DNA from 2 places in the Paenibacillus mobilis genome. Region 1 is predicted to be linked to the other one. Evidence: riboswitches for the same ligand, from Rfam matches in the RefSeq annotation. Region 1 holds a riboswitch; the other holds the start of a gene.

The links. Region 1 has a riboswitch for cyclic di-GMP ahead of AC3ZPD_RS10750 (methyl-accepting chemotaxis protein). Riboswitches for the same ligand answer to the same signal wherever they lie in the genome.
Region 2: linked by a shared signal. The riboswitch ahead of AC3ZPD_RS11705 (replication initiation and membrane attachment family protein) and the one ahead of AC3ZPD_RS10750 (methyl-accepting chemotaxis protein) in region 1 are both predicted to bind cyclic di-GMP.

What each region holds. Positions count from the first base shown of each region.
Region 1 is NZ_JBZCMS010000004.1:450,535-457,089, reverse strand. Features, by position in the region: gene AC3ZPD_RS10765 (hypothetical protein) at 1-284, opposite strand, end outside; gene AC3ZPD_RS10760 (thiamine pyrophosphate-binding protein) at 339-1,964, opposite strand; gene AC3ZPD_RS10755 (GAF domain-containing protein) at 1,982-2,419, opposite strand; gene AC3ZPD_RS10750 (methyl-accepting chemotaxis protein) at 2,471-3,736, opposite strand; cyclic di-GMP riboswitch class I at 3,958-4,047, opposite strand; gene AC3ZPD_RS10745 (radical SAM/SPASM domain-containing protein) at 4,362-5,243, shown strand; gene AC3ZPD_RS10740 (cation diffusion facilitator family transporter) at 5,596-6,498, shown strand.
Region 2 is NZ_JBZCMS010000005.1:189,446-196,000, forward strand. Features, by position in the region: gene uvrC (excinuclease ABC subunit UvrC) at 1-1,200, opposite strand, end outside; gene trxA (thioredoxin) at 1,431-1,742, opposite strand; gene dnaI (primosomal protein DnaI) at 1,952-2,905, opposite strand; gene AC3ZPD_RS11705 (replication initiation and membrane attachment family protein) at 2,945-4,471, opposite strand; cyclic di-GMP riboswitch class I at 4,862-4,946, opposite strand; gene AC3ZPD_RS11710 (hypothetical protein) at 5,322-6,555, shown strand, end outside.

The sequences.
Region 1 (6,555 bases):
TGCATTTTCAGAATCGGATTTTTCGCGATGCGGAAGGTAATGCTGTGGAACCCGTCACTTTTGAATTGTTGAAAGTTTGCCTCCAGCAGCGGCAGCGTGTCCGGTGCAGACACATTCAGTTTGGTGCAGTCAATATCGATGGCGAATTCAGGAATATTAATCGTAGAAACGGCTTCTTTGTAAGCGTTGATGGATTTCATGCCATCCTCGGGCGTAAAAGTGCCCTCTACTTCTGCGTAAAAGACTTTTGCGTTTTTATCAACGTTAATTGTAAAACTTCCCATGTGTAATTCCTCCAAAACCGTTAGGATTTATTTTTTGTTATCTAGATGTTTCCGTTATTTCTTGAGCGCCTTCAGCCGGTCCAGGATCGGAGCGGGTTCGCTGCCGTCCGTATTGACTTCAATGATGCACGGACCGGTCATTTCCCGGATAAAACCCGGGATTTCATCCATATCCTCAAGCGTGTCCACAGAAAGTCCCCTGATCCCGGCAAGGCGCATCATATCGCTGATCGAAACGCGCTCCTGCTTATAATCCGGTATGGTCCGGTTGAACAGGAATTTTTGGCCTCGTTCCACGTAAGAAAGCATGGCATTGTTGATGATGATATAAACAATCGGGAGCTTGTATTCCTTCGCCGTAAGCACTTCCGTGCCGTTCATGAAAAAGGAACCGTCCCCCGCGATGACCGCCACCGGACGTGTACGGTCTCCAAGATAAACGCCGGGGCCTCCGGCCATCGCCGATCCCATTGCGCCGTAGTTCAGGTTGATTTCAAAATCTCCGCCCTCCGGAACCTCCAGATATTTCACGACAAAATTGGTGAACTCGCCAATGTCGCAGGCGTAGCGGGTTTCTTTCGGCATCACCTTGCCCAGCTTCTCCAGGAACAGCCGCAGCGACAAGCCGGTATGATTTTTTTCATACGGAGCATTCAGCGGCAGCGGTTTGACAAAGGTATGGGCGGACGGCTTGACCCGGGCGGACAGGTAAGGCAGCACATCCCTCAAATCTCCCTGAATTTGAACATCGGTCTGAAAAACCTTCCCAAGCTCTTTCGCATCCCGATCGATTTGAATTACCTTGCGCCCGCTTACTAGCACATCGTTAAAGTTGCAGGTCGACGCTTCGCCAAGGCTTGTCCCCAGGATCAGCAGGCAGGTCGGTTCGCTTGAAGCGACATATTCGCTGGCAACGTCCGTGCTGGAGAACCCGTAATTGCCAAGGTTCAGCAAAAATTCGGCCGGGATGATCCCTTTGGCTGAAGGAGTGGTGATAATCGGCCACTGCAGCCGTTCGCTGAGCGCCATGATTTCCTTGGCCACCAAACGCCCTCCACGGCCCACCATGATCAGCCCCCTGGCTTCGTCGTTGATTAAGGAGGCGGCGTGGTCAACCAAACCGGCCGGATAAGGCATGCGCTGAAGCTCCTGCAGATCCGGCGCAGCGGGAAGCCGGGCCGGAGCTTCGAGACGCTGCACGTCGATCGGCACGGAGATATGTACCGGACCAAAGGGTGGAGTCAGGGCGATGCGCACCGCTTTATCCAGCTCGGCCAGCACATCGGCTTCATCCATGACGGTATTGCTGTATTTGGTAATCGGTCTGACGATATGCTGCGCATCCATCTCCTGGATCGCGCCTTTGCCGATCTGCCAGCGGTTGACATACCCGGTGACGATCAGCATCGGAGCTTTGGCGCGCATCGCGTCGGCTATGCCGTTCATCATGTTGCCGACGCCTACGGCACCTGCACCGGCGCAAACGGACAACCTGCCGGTCGTGCTGGCGTATCTGGCGGCCATATAGGCGGCGCCGGCTTCATTTTTCGTAATAATAGGCTGAATATCCACATCGATCAAAGCATCGTAAATCGGGCTGATAATTCCGGCGGGAATCCCGAATACGTATTCAACTCCGGTTTCTTTCAAATACTTTAGCATGGCCTCTGCAATGTTCATGATTTCTTCCCAACCCCTTATCCAAGAATTTGAAAAGCACCTCTGTATTGATCAACCAGGCGTTCGGCATGTTGAATTTCCTCTTCGCCAAAATGATGCAGCTCCCCGATGGCAGCCACAACTACAATACCCTGAACACTTTCTTCCTCCACAACCGGAATAATCATAATGCTGTCGATGCCGAACAGAAAAAACTCATCGGACGAACGCGGATCGTTTTTGACGTCCTGAACTACAGACGTATGAGGCTGCGCCATAAGGGACAGCAGGAGCCTGTCTTTTTCAATGTGGACCGGATTCGCGGCATGCGCTTGCTTCCATCTCTCAACGCCCAGATGGTCCGTATTCGTTTTGAGTACCGGACTAAGGCGGCCGTCAACTATTTCGTGGTAAGCAATGTCTGCAACACCGGTAAGCCGGACAAGTTCTTCGAATAATAAAGGTAGCTGTTCCATTTCCGCCCTCCCTGACCGTTTCAGTCCGTTAGATATGGATATTCGGTTAAACTAATGCGTATATTTGCTGAACTGCTCGCGAAGCTGCCCGGCGTCACTTTCAAGCTGTCTGGCGGATGCCAGCGTTTGCTCCATAGAGCTCAGCTGCTCATCCGAGCATGCCGCAATCTCTTTCGTACCGGCTAAATTCATTTCTGTAATGGCTAAAGTTTGCGTAACCGAGCCCAGGATATGTTCGGTGCTGGCGTTGATTTGCTGGGTAACCGCGGAAACCTCCTGCACCCGGGTCGAAACCTGCTCCGCCAGACGGACGATGCCATGGAAGGACTCGCCGGCTTCGGAGACCAGGACGCTTCCGGTTTCCACTTCGGTTTTCACTTTGCCCATTGCGAGAATCGATTCCTGGGAACCCTGCCTGATATGCGATACCGTTCGTGCGATCTCGTTGGCGGATTCGGCGGATTGCTCCGCCAGCTTGCGGATTTCCCCGGCTACTACGGCAAAACCTCTTCCGTATTCCCCGGCTCTGGCCGCCTCAATGGCCGCATTTAAGGAGAGCAGGTTGATTTGACTTGCGATCTCGGCGATCATCAGCGTAACGCGGTCGATTTCCGCGGTCCGTTCATCCAGCTCATGGACCGCCTGCGACGAAAGGAGCGTCGTATCGTAAATAATGCTTATTTGATCGACCAGTCGGCCGATCTTTTCATTTCCTTCATTCGCCAAACGCGCCGCGTCGGAGGATTCGTTAGCTACGTCCTGCGAGGACAAGGCGATTTGCTCCATGCCTTTTCCTACTTCCTCCAGCATCAGTTTGTTCCCTCTGGCGCTCTCTACCAGCTGCTCGCTGCCTTCGGTGATCATTTTGATGGATTCGGCAACGCCGACCACCATGTCCGTGCAAAATTCCATGCTGCTGGACAAATCTTTGGACGTAGTTGTGACTTTCCCCGCCATTTCGCTTGTATGTCCGATAACTTCATGGAGTTTGGTGCCCATTTGCCCGAAATAAGCGGCAAGTTCCCCGAATTCACCGCCTGCCTCCAGCTTTGCCGCGTCGGTCTTACGGCCTTGCGCCGCCTCCTTCGCATATTCCGTCATCTTCCGAAGCGGTTTCATCAGATGATCCGTAATAAGCCGGAGTTCAACCAGACTGAGCAGGATAAACAAGACAACCATGGAAAGGGTTCCCCATACATTCATCCATCCAAGCCTGTTCAAAACAAGGCCAAACCCAATCGCCAAAATAGCAAGCGGAGCAGCGCCCAGCAGCACCAGCTTGCGCGTGATTCCTTTTCTCAACATTAACAGGTTCAACTTACTTGCTCCTTTGCTGTCTGTAGTTGCCGATGGTTCAAATGCTTTGTTTAAATTCCTGCTGCCTGACGGGACGGGCAGCCTGTTCCTGAACGGACCTCCTTTGCGCCGAAATTCCCGCGAAAACGCCCAAACCTTCCGAAAGCAGAACGCAAAAAAGACCTTCAAATCAAATCTGAAAGTCCCGGCGGCCAAAAGCAGCGAAGTGGAAGAAACATAAGATTGGCAGCCCGGCGGTCATAGTTGGGTCAATAACGTTAGATCCGTGGTTTTGCGTCCCAGCCTTTCGGACTGGTTTGCTGTTTACTTCATTATGATTCTAAGTATAAAGTTGTAATTCTCCGGAAAACCGAAGTTGCGGTATCCTTCGGAATTCCTATGAAGACTAGACTATCATTAATATCGGAAATTAAGGTAAAATTTTTCATAGTTTGCATTCAAAATTCAAATTTTTTCATAAAATTGACACTTTTTTAATTCATTAGGTCATAGGAATATTTCATATTAGGACTTTTTAAATATAACTGGATATCCGTTCCAATTTTGATTACAAAGCTTGAAGGGGGGTTCCTCTTCTTATAAAATAAATAAACAGGCCATCATTAGCAGATTGGGGATACCTCATTTGAAAACATTCAAGAAAGTTTATATCGAAATCACGAGCGTTTGTAATTTGGCGTGCAGCTTTTGCCCTCAGACCGCTCGAAAAGCCAACTTTATGAAACCCGAAATGTTCAACGACATTCTGGATCAGATTAAACCGCATACGAACCACATTTATCTTCACGTTAAAGGCGAACCGCTTCTCCATCCGAAAATCGACCTGCTGCTCGATTCGGCCCATGAGAAAGGTTTTAAAGTGAATATTACGACCAACGGCACTCTGCTGCATAAAGCCGCAGCCAAAATTTTGGGTAAACCCGCCCTGCGCCAAATGAACTTTTCGCTGCACAGCTTTGACGGCCATGAAGGCTCCGAAGACCGCGAAGGATACGTCGGTTCCATTTTGCGTTTTGCCCGCGATGCCGCCGAGCAAGGCGTGCTGATCTCCTTCCGGCTGTGGAATTTAACCGAGGATAACCTCACCAACGCCCAGCGCCAGCGCAACCGCCAGACCCTCTCCATGCTGGAGGAAGAGTTCGGCCTCGATTATAGAATCGAAGAAAAAGTCGAGCCGGGTAAAGGCGTCAAAATCGCCAAAAACATTTATCTGAACCAGGATTATGAATTCCAGTGGCCCAGCCTGAATGCGCCGGAGGACGACGGCAAAGGTTTTTGCCACGGGCTTCGGACCCAAGCCGGCGTGCTGGTGGACGGGACGGTCATTCCCTGCTGTCTGGACGGCGAAGGCGTCATTAATCTGGGCAACGTGCAAAGCAGCAGCTTCTCCGAAATCGTGGAAAGCGAACGGGCCAACAACTTGTTCTACGGTTTCTCGAGAAGGGAAGCCATCGAAGAGCTGTGCCGGAAATGCGGGTACCGCAAACGGTTTGGCACCGGCGCCTGATTGGACTTAAGAATGAAAGCCGGACCAAATTTATTACGGAAAAAATAGAATGTAACGGCTTCTTGCCGCCGTTCGGGCGTGCTGTCGCAGGTTTTGCGCAGCACGTCTTTTTGCTGCCGGGAGTCCGAGAGCCGTTTATACTCTGGCTGTTCGCTGTCCCCGGAGTGCCATATCGGCTTGGACACTTTGAATTGGGATTGTCCATGCTTCTTGGACACTGCCAACTTTGTAACCCCGGCCCCATATTGCGGGCCTGCGACAACACTGTTTCTGTAGACCCACACAAATTTTGTCCGGTATGATGAAGGTATGGATAATAAAACGAATGACAAAGCGGCCGGAGGTTTTGGTTTTGCGAAATACCTACGAGAACATCAAACAAGGGGAAAAAGGAGCCCTGCTCAGCATTGCGGTTTACCTTCTTCTTTCCGCCTTCAAACTAATGATCGGTTCCTACACCCATTCGGAAGCGCTTCTGGCGGACGGCCTTAACAACGCTACCGACATCGTCGCTTCCATTGCCGTATTTGCCGGATTAAAAATTTCCCGGAAGCCGCCGGACAGCGATCATCTTTACGGCCATTACCGGGCCGAAACCATCGCTTCCCTGATCGCTTCCTTTATCATGTTTGCCGTCGGCCTGCAGGTGCTTTATCAGGCCATCATGAAATTCCGCGCACCCGAAGCCGCATCGCCGGATATGACGGCAGCCTGGGTCGCTTTGCTTTGCGCCGTGATCATGTACGGCGTTTACCGCTACAATTCCGGGCTGGCCCGCCGGATCCGGAGCGGCGCTTTGAACGCGGCCGCCCAGGACAACCGTTCCGACGCCCTGGTCAGCATCGGCGCTTTTGCCGGCATTCTGGGCTCCCAATTCGGCATGCCGTGGCTCGATCCCCTCGCCGCCCTTGCCGTCGGGATAATCATCTGCAAAACGGCATGGGAAATTTTCCGGGAGGCCACCCATAATTTGACCGACGGCTTTGATGCCGGACAGCTGGAGGAGATCCGCAGCACCGTGCAGCGCACGCCGGGAGTTGCGGCGATCATTGATCTGAAAGCCCGGGTGAGCGGCAACAACACGCTGGTCGATGCCACTATCGGCGTAGATGAACGGATGAGCGTAGCGGACAGCCATGCCATTACAGAGGAAATTGAACGCCGGATTCTGGAAAGTTATGAAATCGAATACGTGCATATTCATATCGAACCTTACAAAAACGTTCGCGGCGAACGCGCGGCAGGACGGAGTTAACGCAGGCAATTCTATGAAATAACGGGTCAAGGCTTCATGCCGCGGCCCGCTTGTGTT
Region 2 (6,555 bases), on a different contig from region 1:
CGCCACACGGGCGTTGTCGACCGCCATTTTCACCATCTGCTTTTTCAGGCCGCGCTGCGGCAGCAGCACTTTGACACCCAGCCATTCCTGCAGCGAAGCGGCTCCGCCGGCGGCCTCCACCGCTCCTTCCGCCGCGGCGTCGTCAGCTCCGGCAACCGCCGTCCGGTCCGCCGTTTCGGCGTGTTCCTCCTCCGCATCCAGGCCGGCTGCCACGGCTTCCAGCTCCCCGTTTTGCCCGGGCAGCAAAATTTCCTGCGGCAGTGCCGGATTGTCGCTGTAATACTGCGTGACGTAAGACAGAAAATCGCCGTAGGCGTCACCATAGAACGGGAAGATCGACGCATGGCGTTCAATCATTTTTCCCTGGCGCATATAAAGAATCTGCACGCACATCCAGCCTTTATCCACCGAGAACCCAAACACGTCACGGTCTCTGGCGTCCGCCATCGTAATCTTCTGTTTCTCCATGAGGGCGTCGATATTGATAATCTGGTCGCGGAGCTCTTTGGCACGCTCAAAGTTCAGCTCCTCTGCGGCTTCCTCCATTTTGCGCTGCAGCTCCTTTTTGATCTCTTCGTGGCCGCCGCTGAGGAACCGGGTGATTTCCTGGGTAATGTCCTCATACGTTTCTTTGCCTACTTCCTGCACGCAAGGAGCCAGGCATTGTCCCATATGGTAATACAGGCAAACCTCCTTGGGCATCACATTACACTTGCGCAGCGGGTACATCCGATCGAGCAGTTTTTTGGTCTGCTGAGCCGCATAAGCGTTTGGATAAGGACCAAAATATTTGGCTTTGTCCTTCAGGATCCGCCGGGTCACTTCCAGTCTCGGGTGCGGCTCGTTCGTGATCTTGATGTAAGGAAACGTTTTGTCGTCCTTCAGCAGCACGTTATAGCGGGGCATATGGGTTTTGATCAGGTTGCACTCCAGAATGAGCGCCTCCATATTGCTGCCGGTCACGATGTACTCAAAGTCCCGGATTTCCGAAACAAGCCGCTGCGTTTTGCCGTTATGGCTGCCTGTAAAATAGGAGCGGACCCTATTTTTTAGCACTTTGGCCTTGCCTACGTAAATGATGGTGCCTTCCCGGTTTTTCATCAGATAGCAGCCAGGAAGGTCCGGCAGAAGAGCAAGCTTGTGCCGGATCGCCTCCAGCGCTTTCTCCTGCTCTTGTATATTTTCTATATATGAATCCACGCAACGTTCTCCTCTCCGCATGGAATAACTGAATCCGATCAGGATTAATTAAGCTTAACCCCTATATTATAGCCGAACTTGCGTTCTCGCGAAAGTGAGCAGCCAGGCAATCCCGCTGCCCAATTTTTGCATGAGAATCGGGAGCGGGGATATATAAGGTAGAAAATGAAAGAAAACGCCCCCGGCCAGCCGGAGGCGTTTCTTTAAGGGTTCAGCTTGAAAGCTGATAATTATTGGTGTTTGCTGATCAGGTTTTTCAAAGCTTCTTTGGAGTTTACGCCTACCACTTTATCCACCGGTTGGCCGTCTTTGAAAAGGATCAGAGTCGGGATGCTCATTACGCCGAAACGGGATGCGGATTCAGGATTTTCGTCCACATTCACTTTTGCGATTGTAGCGTCCACTTCACCGGACAATTCGTCCAGGATTGGAGCGATCATTTTACAAGGTCCGCACCACGGAGCCCAGAAGTCAACCAGAACGGTGCCTTGACCTTCCACTTCCGTTTTAAACGTTGAATCGGAAACATTAACGATTGCCATTTGTATCTCCTCCTATAAAAGTATTGAGCTCTGCAAAGTTTGCCCCTACAGGCGGTCCTATCATTCATTACCCCCTGAAAAACGCAGGCAAAACCCAATCTTCACTTGATAAATTATATTGTGTCAAATACGACACGGGGTCATTATAACATTTTTTTAGCGAATGGGGAATGGGAAGCGGCTTGTAAAAGCATATCTTCACGTGATCTTCACGTTGCCCGCCGCTGATTCGAGCCGTTCACCGTCACCACGTCCACAAACGGAGCGATTCGGTCCATCAAACGCTGGCCCTTATAGGCTTCTTCGCCATCCTTGCTCGTAAAGCTCAGGTGTTTTTCCAAGTCGGGCAGATCATAATTGGACGTATAAAAAGTAGGCCGCCGGTTCATCCTGTAATTCAAAATGGAACCCAAAATATGATCCCTGATCCACGGATTCAGATTTTCCGCTCCGATATCGTCAAAGACCAGCAGATCGGACTCGCGCATCGTATCCAACATTTCTTTCAGTCTCTGATTGTCCTGCATCACAAACTTGACTTCCTCTATAAACTCGGGCATGTACACGATGACGCCGGTATAACCGGACTCCGCCAGCTCGTGAAGCATATAAGACATCAGGAACGTTTTCCCCGTACCGAAATGGCCTTTCAAATACAGCCCTTTGCTGGGCAGCCCGTTCTCCTTGGCCTCATTAATATACTTCAGCACCTGGCCTACGGCCGGAGCACGGTTCATGTCTTTAGACATGATTTCAACGGCATTATAACCTTCATTAAGTGCCCGCTCGTCAATGTAAAAGCTGCGGATCCGCTTCCGGACCTCCGTTTCATGCTGGAAAGCCAGCTGCCTGGAGCAGGGAACCTTGCGCTCGTACAGCTCCGGCCCCGCCGTGACCGTCTCGACCGTCAGCTTCGTGTAGTGGCCCTGAAAGTCGTTCGGGCACCGATCGAGCCCCGGACAGGCTGCGCAATTGCGGCTGTCTTTAACGTACTGGTACAGCTTGCCCAAATGAAGCGTAAGCTGGCTGCGGTCCAGCTCCGGGTGAAGCTCCAGCAGCTCGCTAATCAGCGGATCCTCAAAAAGCTCCTTCATGACTCGCTCGGAACGGGCTTTCAGCTGCGGGCTTTTCATTTGGGACAGCAGTTCGCCCAACGATTCCATGTTTCCGCTCCTCCGTTTCCTATTCTAAATCTTTCGATTTTATTTCTTCTGGCCGTTTTGCATGCGCTCCGCCATTTTAAGCAGCTCCGCGAACTCTTCCTCTGATAAGGTTTTGTCCGTATTCACCGCGCTTGGCACAATCGGGATCTCCGGTTTCGCTTTATTGCCCCGGGAATAATTACGGCTGCTTCTGCCAGCCGAAGCCTGACCGCCGCTTTCCTTAACCGTCTTGTTAAGCTTCTCCTGGTCACGGATGTAGCTGACCGCCTTCTCATATGTAGTGACCTGCTTGAGCAGCATATTTGAAGCAATCGTTTCGACGAATTTGCGGTTAATGCGCTGATCGCCTCCCGAGGTAAGCAGAACCATCAGATAATGAATCAGAACATTGATGACTTCGCCGGGAAGTTTATAATTCAAATCGATTTTCTCGAAAATATCAAGGAGATTGTCCGGCACCGTCCCCGGAAAAAATTTCGGCAGCAGCCGGGTATGCGGCTCATTGCGAAGCAGCATGTTATATTGATGCACATCGCATTTCCCCTGCAGCTGCGGCGGAACCTCCAGGTAAAATTCCATCTGCACGGAAAACTCCTGCGGCAGCTCCTGGTCCTGATCCGGATCCTTGGCAGCCTGCTCCTCCTGCCGGAGCGCCACCACTTTGCCCATCGCGGCGTTCCGTTCCTCCTGCCGCTTTTTGCCCTGGCGGAAGTGCAGGTTGGCTTTATGCTGGAGTTCATCCAGCTGCAGGCTTCCATCGGCCGCAAAAATACCGTCTTCATCAAGCAGCCGGCATAAATCCTGAACGGTCAAATCGTATTTGCGGGCCGTGTAATTGACGGCTCCCATTTTATCCTGATCAAAGCGGAGCGACTCGACATACGGCCGGTTGGCCGAACCGCGCGGAAACCGCATAATGATGTCCGCGTAATTAAACAGCGGTTCCTCCTGCCTTTTTTCCGGCTGCCGCGAAATCGCAATTTCCGAAATCGCCTGCTCCAGCTCGTAATCGATCGTATGGGTATTTAATTGAAAAATATCGTAAAAAGGCACGGTCAAATTTTCTTTATTTGCGGCCCGGCTATATTCGGAAGCTTCCCTGCTGAACATTTGCTCCTGCAGCGACAAAACTGCAAATTTCCCCAGTTTATCCCGGAGCAGCAGCGTCAGGTGCTGGGTTTTGAAAAACTCGGAAGGAGACAGCGGAGGCTGCAGCTCGTATTCATACCAATAATCTTCGCTTTCCGGCACGTACACCCGGCTGCACTGCAGCAGACCTACCGCTTCCAGCCTGGAGGCCTGTTCGACCAGCAGCTTGCGTCCCTTCTCGCTCGGCTCTACGCCGAGGGACAGAAACAGATGGCGCTGCTGTTCCATTTTTGAATAACCGACTTGCTCCAGAGGCACCTGCCCGAACAGAAACTGATAGAGCGCAACCGCAAAGCCGCCCACCATCGGCTGATAGATCAAGCTGAGCATCTTTTGTCCAACGGTACCGAGATCAAAGTCGCGATATACGCAGTAACGGTGGTTTTCCGTAAAATGATGCAGGTTTTGAATGCGCAAAACGTTATCGCTCCTTTCCGGGTAAATCGTCGTTTCTCTATTCTATCACAAAACTTTTCGACTTGAATCGCTAAATCCAAACAAAACCGAATCCAAAAAATACCCCGTTCCAGACCACATCCTTCTAAAAATAAAACAACCCCTGACGGAAAAACGTTCTCATGCTTCGAGAAACCTTTTTCTGCACAGAGGCCATCCAGTTATGAAAAATCTAGGGCTTCGCTTTTTTCTCAGCTAAAAAATTTCTGATTTCTTCAATCGGTATGCCTGACTTTTTGGCGGACAGCATTAGAAAAAACCAATCCTTGTCAAAATCAGCTTTCCTTTGGTTGAATTCAAGAACCTGGGCCGGTTTATCCAGAAAAACTCCTCCTATACTTCTCAGAGTTCCCAGGCAGTCCGGCCGTCGTAGTATCGCTACCTTAGACCCGTGACTTTGTGCCCCTGCCTTTCGGCAAGTTTACCCTTCAACTGGTTATTTTCACTATCCCAAATGCAATCCAGTCTTTGATCCGTTTTTATTATAATATGAACCCCCCGCAAAAGTTTGTCATTTTTCGTCTTCCATCCTTGTCCTTTTTTGCCGTTAACCCCGCTATTTTTACACAGACTCCTTACTTTTTGTCGCAGCTCTTCCCAATCCGGTTTTTTGGACCCAGACTTCTCTCGCCAGTTCTTAATAACGAATTTAAATAGCGTAATTTAAAGAGAAAAAGCAAGAAAACGAAAGATTCTTTGAGAAATTCGTACGTTATTAAGAACAAACCGTCTTTCTTGGAGATTTATTTTATCGGCCTGAAGGCTGTATGATTACTCCTAGAAACGTTCTTAATAACGAACGAGACTTGAAATGCACGTTCGCAAGAAGGGAATGATGAGCCTGCGCCGCACCAGAATGGCCGCACTGCGGAAAAGAAGGAAAAAACGGAGAAACACGTTGATTACCCGTTCCCTTCAGTCCGGGGTAGTTTTATCAAGCCTGTTCGTTGGTCTTTCGCATCAGACCGGAACGACCTACGGAAATTTTAACAGCCCCCAGGAAACCAATGGGGAGTTTGCGATTTGCCGTATTTTTCCCTCCGACCTCGAAGCCCTTTTAAGCCGTTTGTCCGACGTGCTGACGCAGGCAGACCTGCAGCGTGAACAACTGCAGCTGTCGGCTGCCATGGAATCCGGCATGCCTGACGCTGCCTTTCCCTTTGTATCTGCCGTGTCTTCCGGCTCCAGTCTTGAAGAGATGAAAGCGGCCGAAGCCGGACTTAAAATACGGCGTGAAGGCCTTCTGAATAAACTGGACACGCTGAACGCCCGCTCGGCGGCTAATGAAGCCGGATGGACGGAACTGCAGCAGCTCGCCGGTTCGGCAGCCGGATTGCTCCGGGAGCTCATCCAAGCTGTTCGCGATAATCAGCCGAATTGCGCGGAAATCAAGCCATCCGCGGCATTCGACGCCATTTCGGTTCAGCTGAACCGGGAACCCGTCTTATCCGGGCCTTTGTCTTCCGCATTGCAATCCCTTTTGACTTATTTAAGGGAGGTTCAAGCGGCCGGCAGTCAGGCGGAAGGTGATCCTGATGCGCTTGAAGCGTTCCTGCAGGACAGCGGAAGTTCTCTTAGCCAAGCCTATTCTCTGCTGGAACCGGACGCTCTTGACGGGGTTCAGCCGCTGAACGAAGCCCTCGTTTCTTATAACCGGCAGATAACGGGTCAACTCAAGTCGGAGAGCGCTGCGTTAAACGGGCAATTAGGCAATATCGGGGCAGCGATCTCTGTCCTGCACGCGGCCATCGAAGCCGAGCAGGCTCGTCTTGAGGAGCTTGCTCAACAGGACAAAGAGGAAAGCGATCCCGCTCTGAATCCCGGGGCCGATCCGTCAGAGCCGCCGGCTTCTGATCCGGCTTCCGATAACACTCCGGATCCCGCCCCTGAACCGGTTTCCGATCCGGCGGTTTCCAATCCGCCTGCCGTTGATCCTCCCGCCTCTGATCCGTCAGCTTCTGCCCCTGCTTCCGAGCCTGAACCCTCCGGCTCGGCACCGGCTGAAGCCGCTTCGCCAGGGGCAGCTTCTCCGGCTCCAACGGACG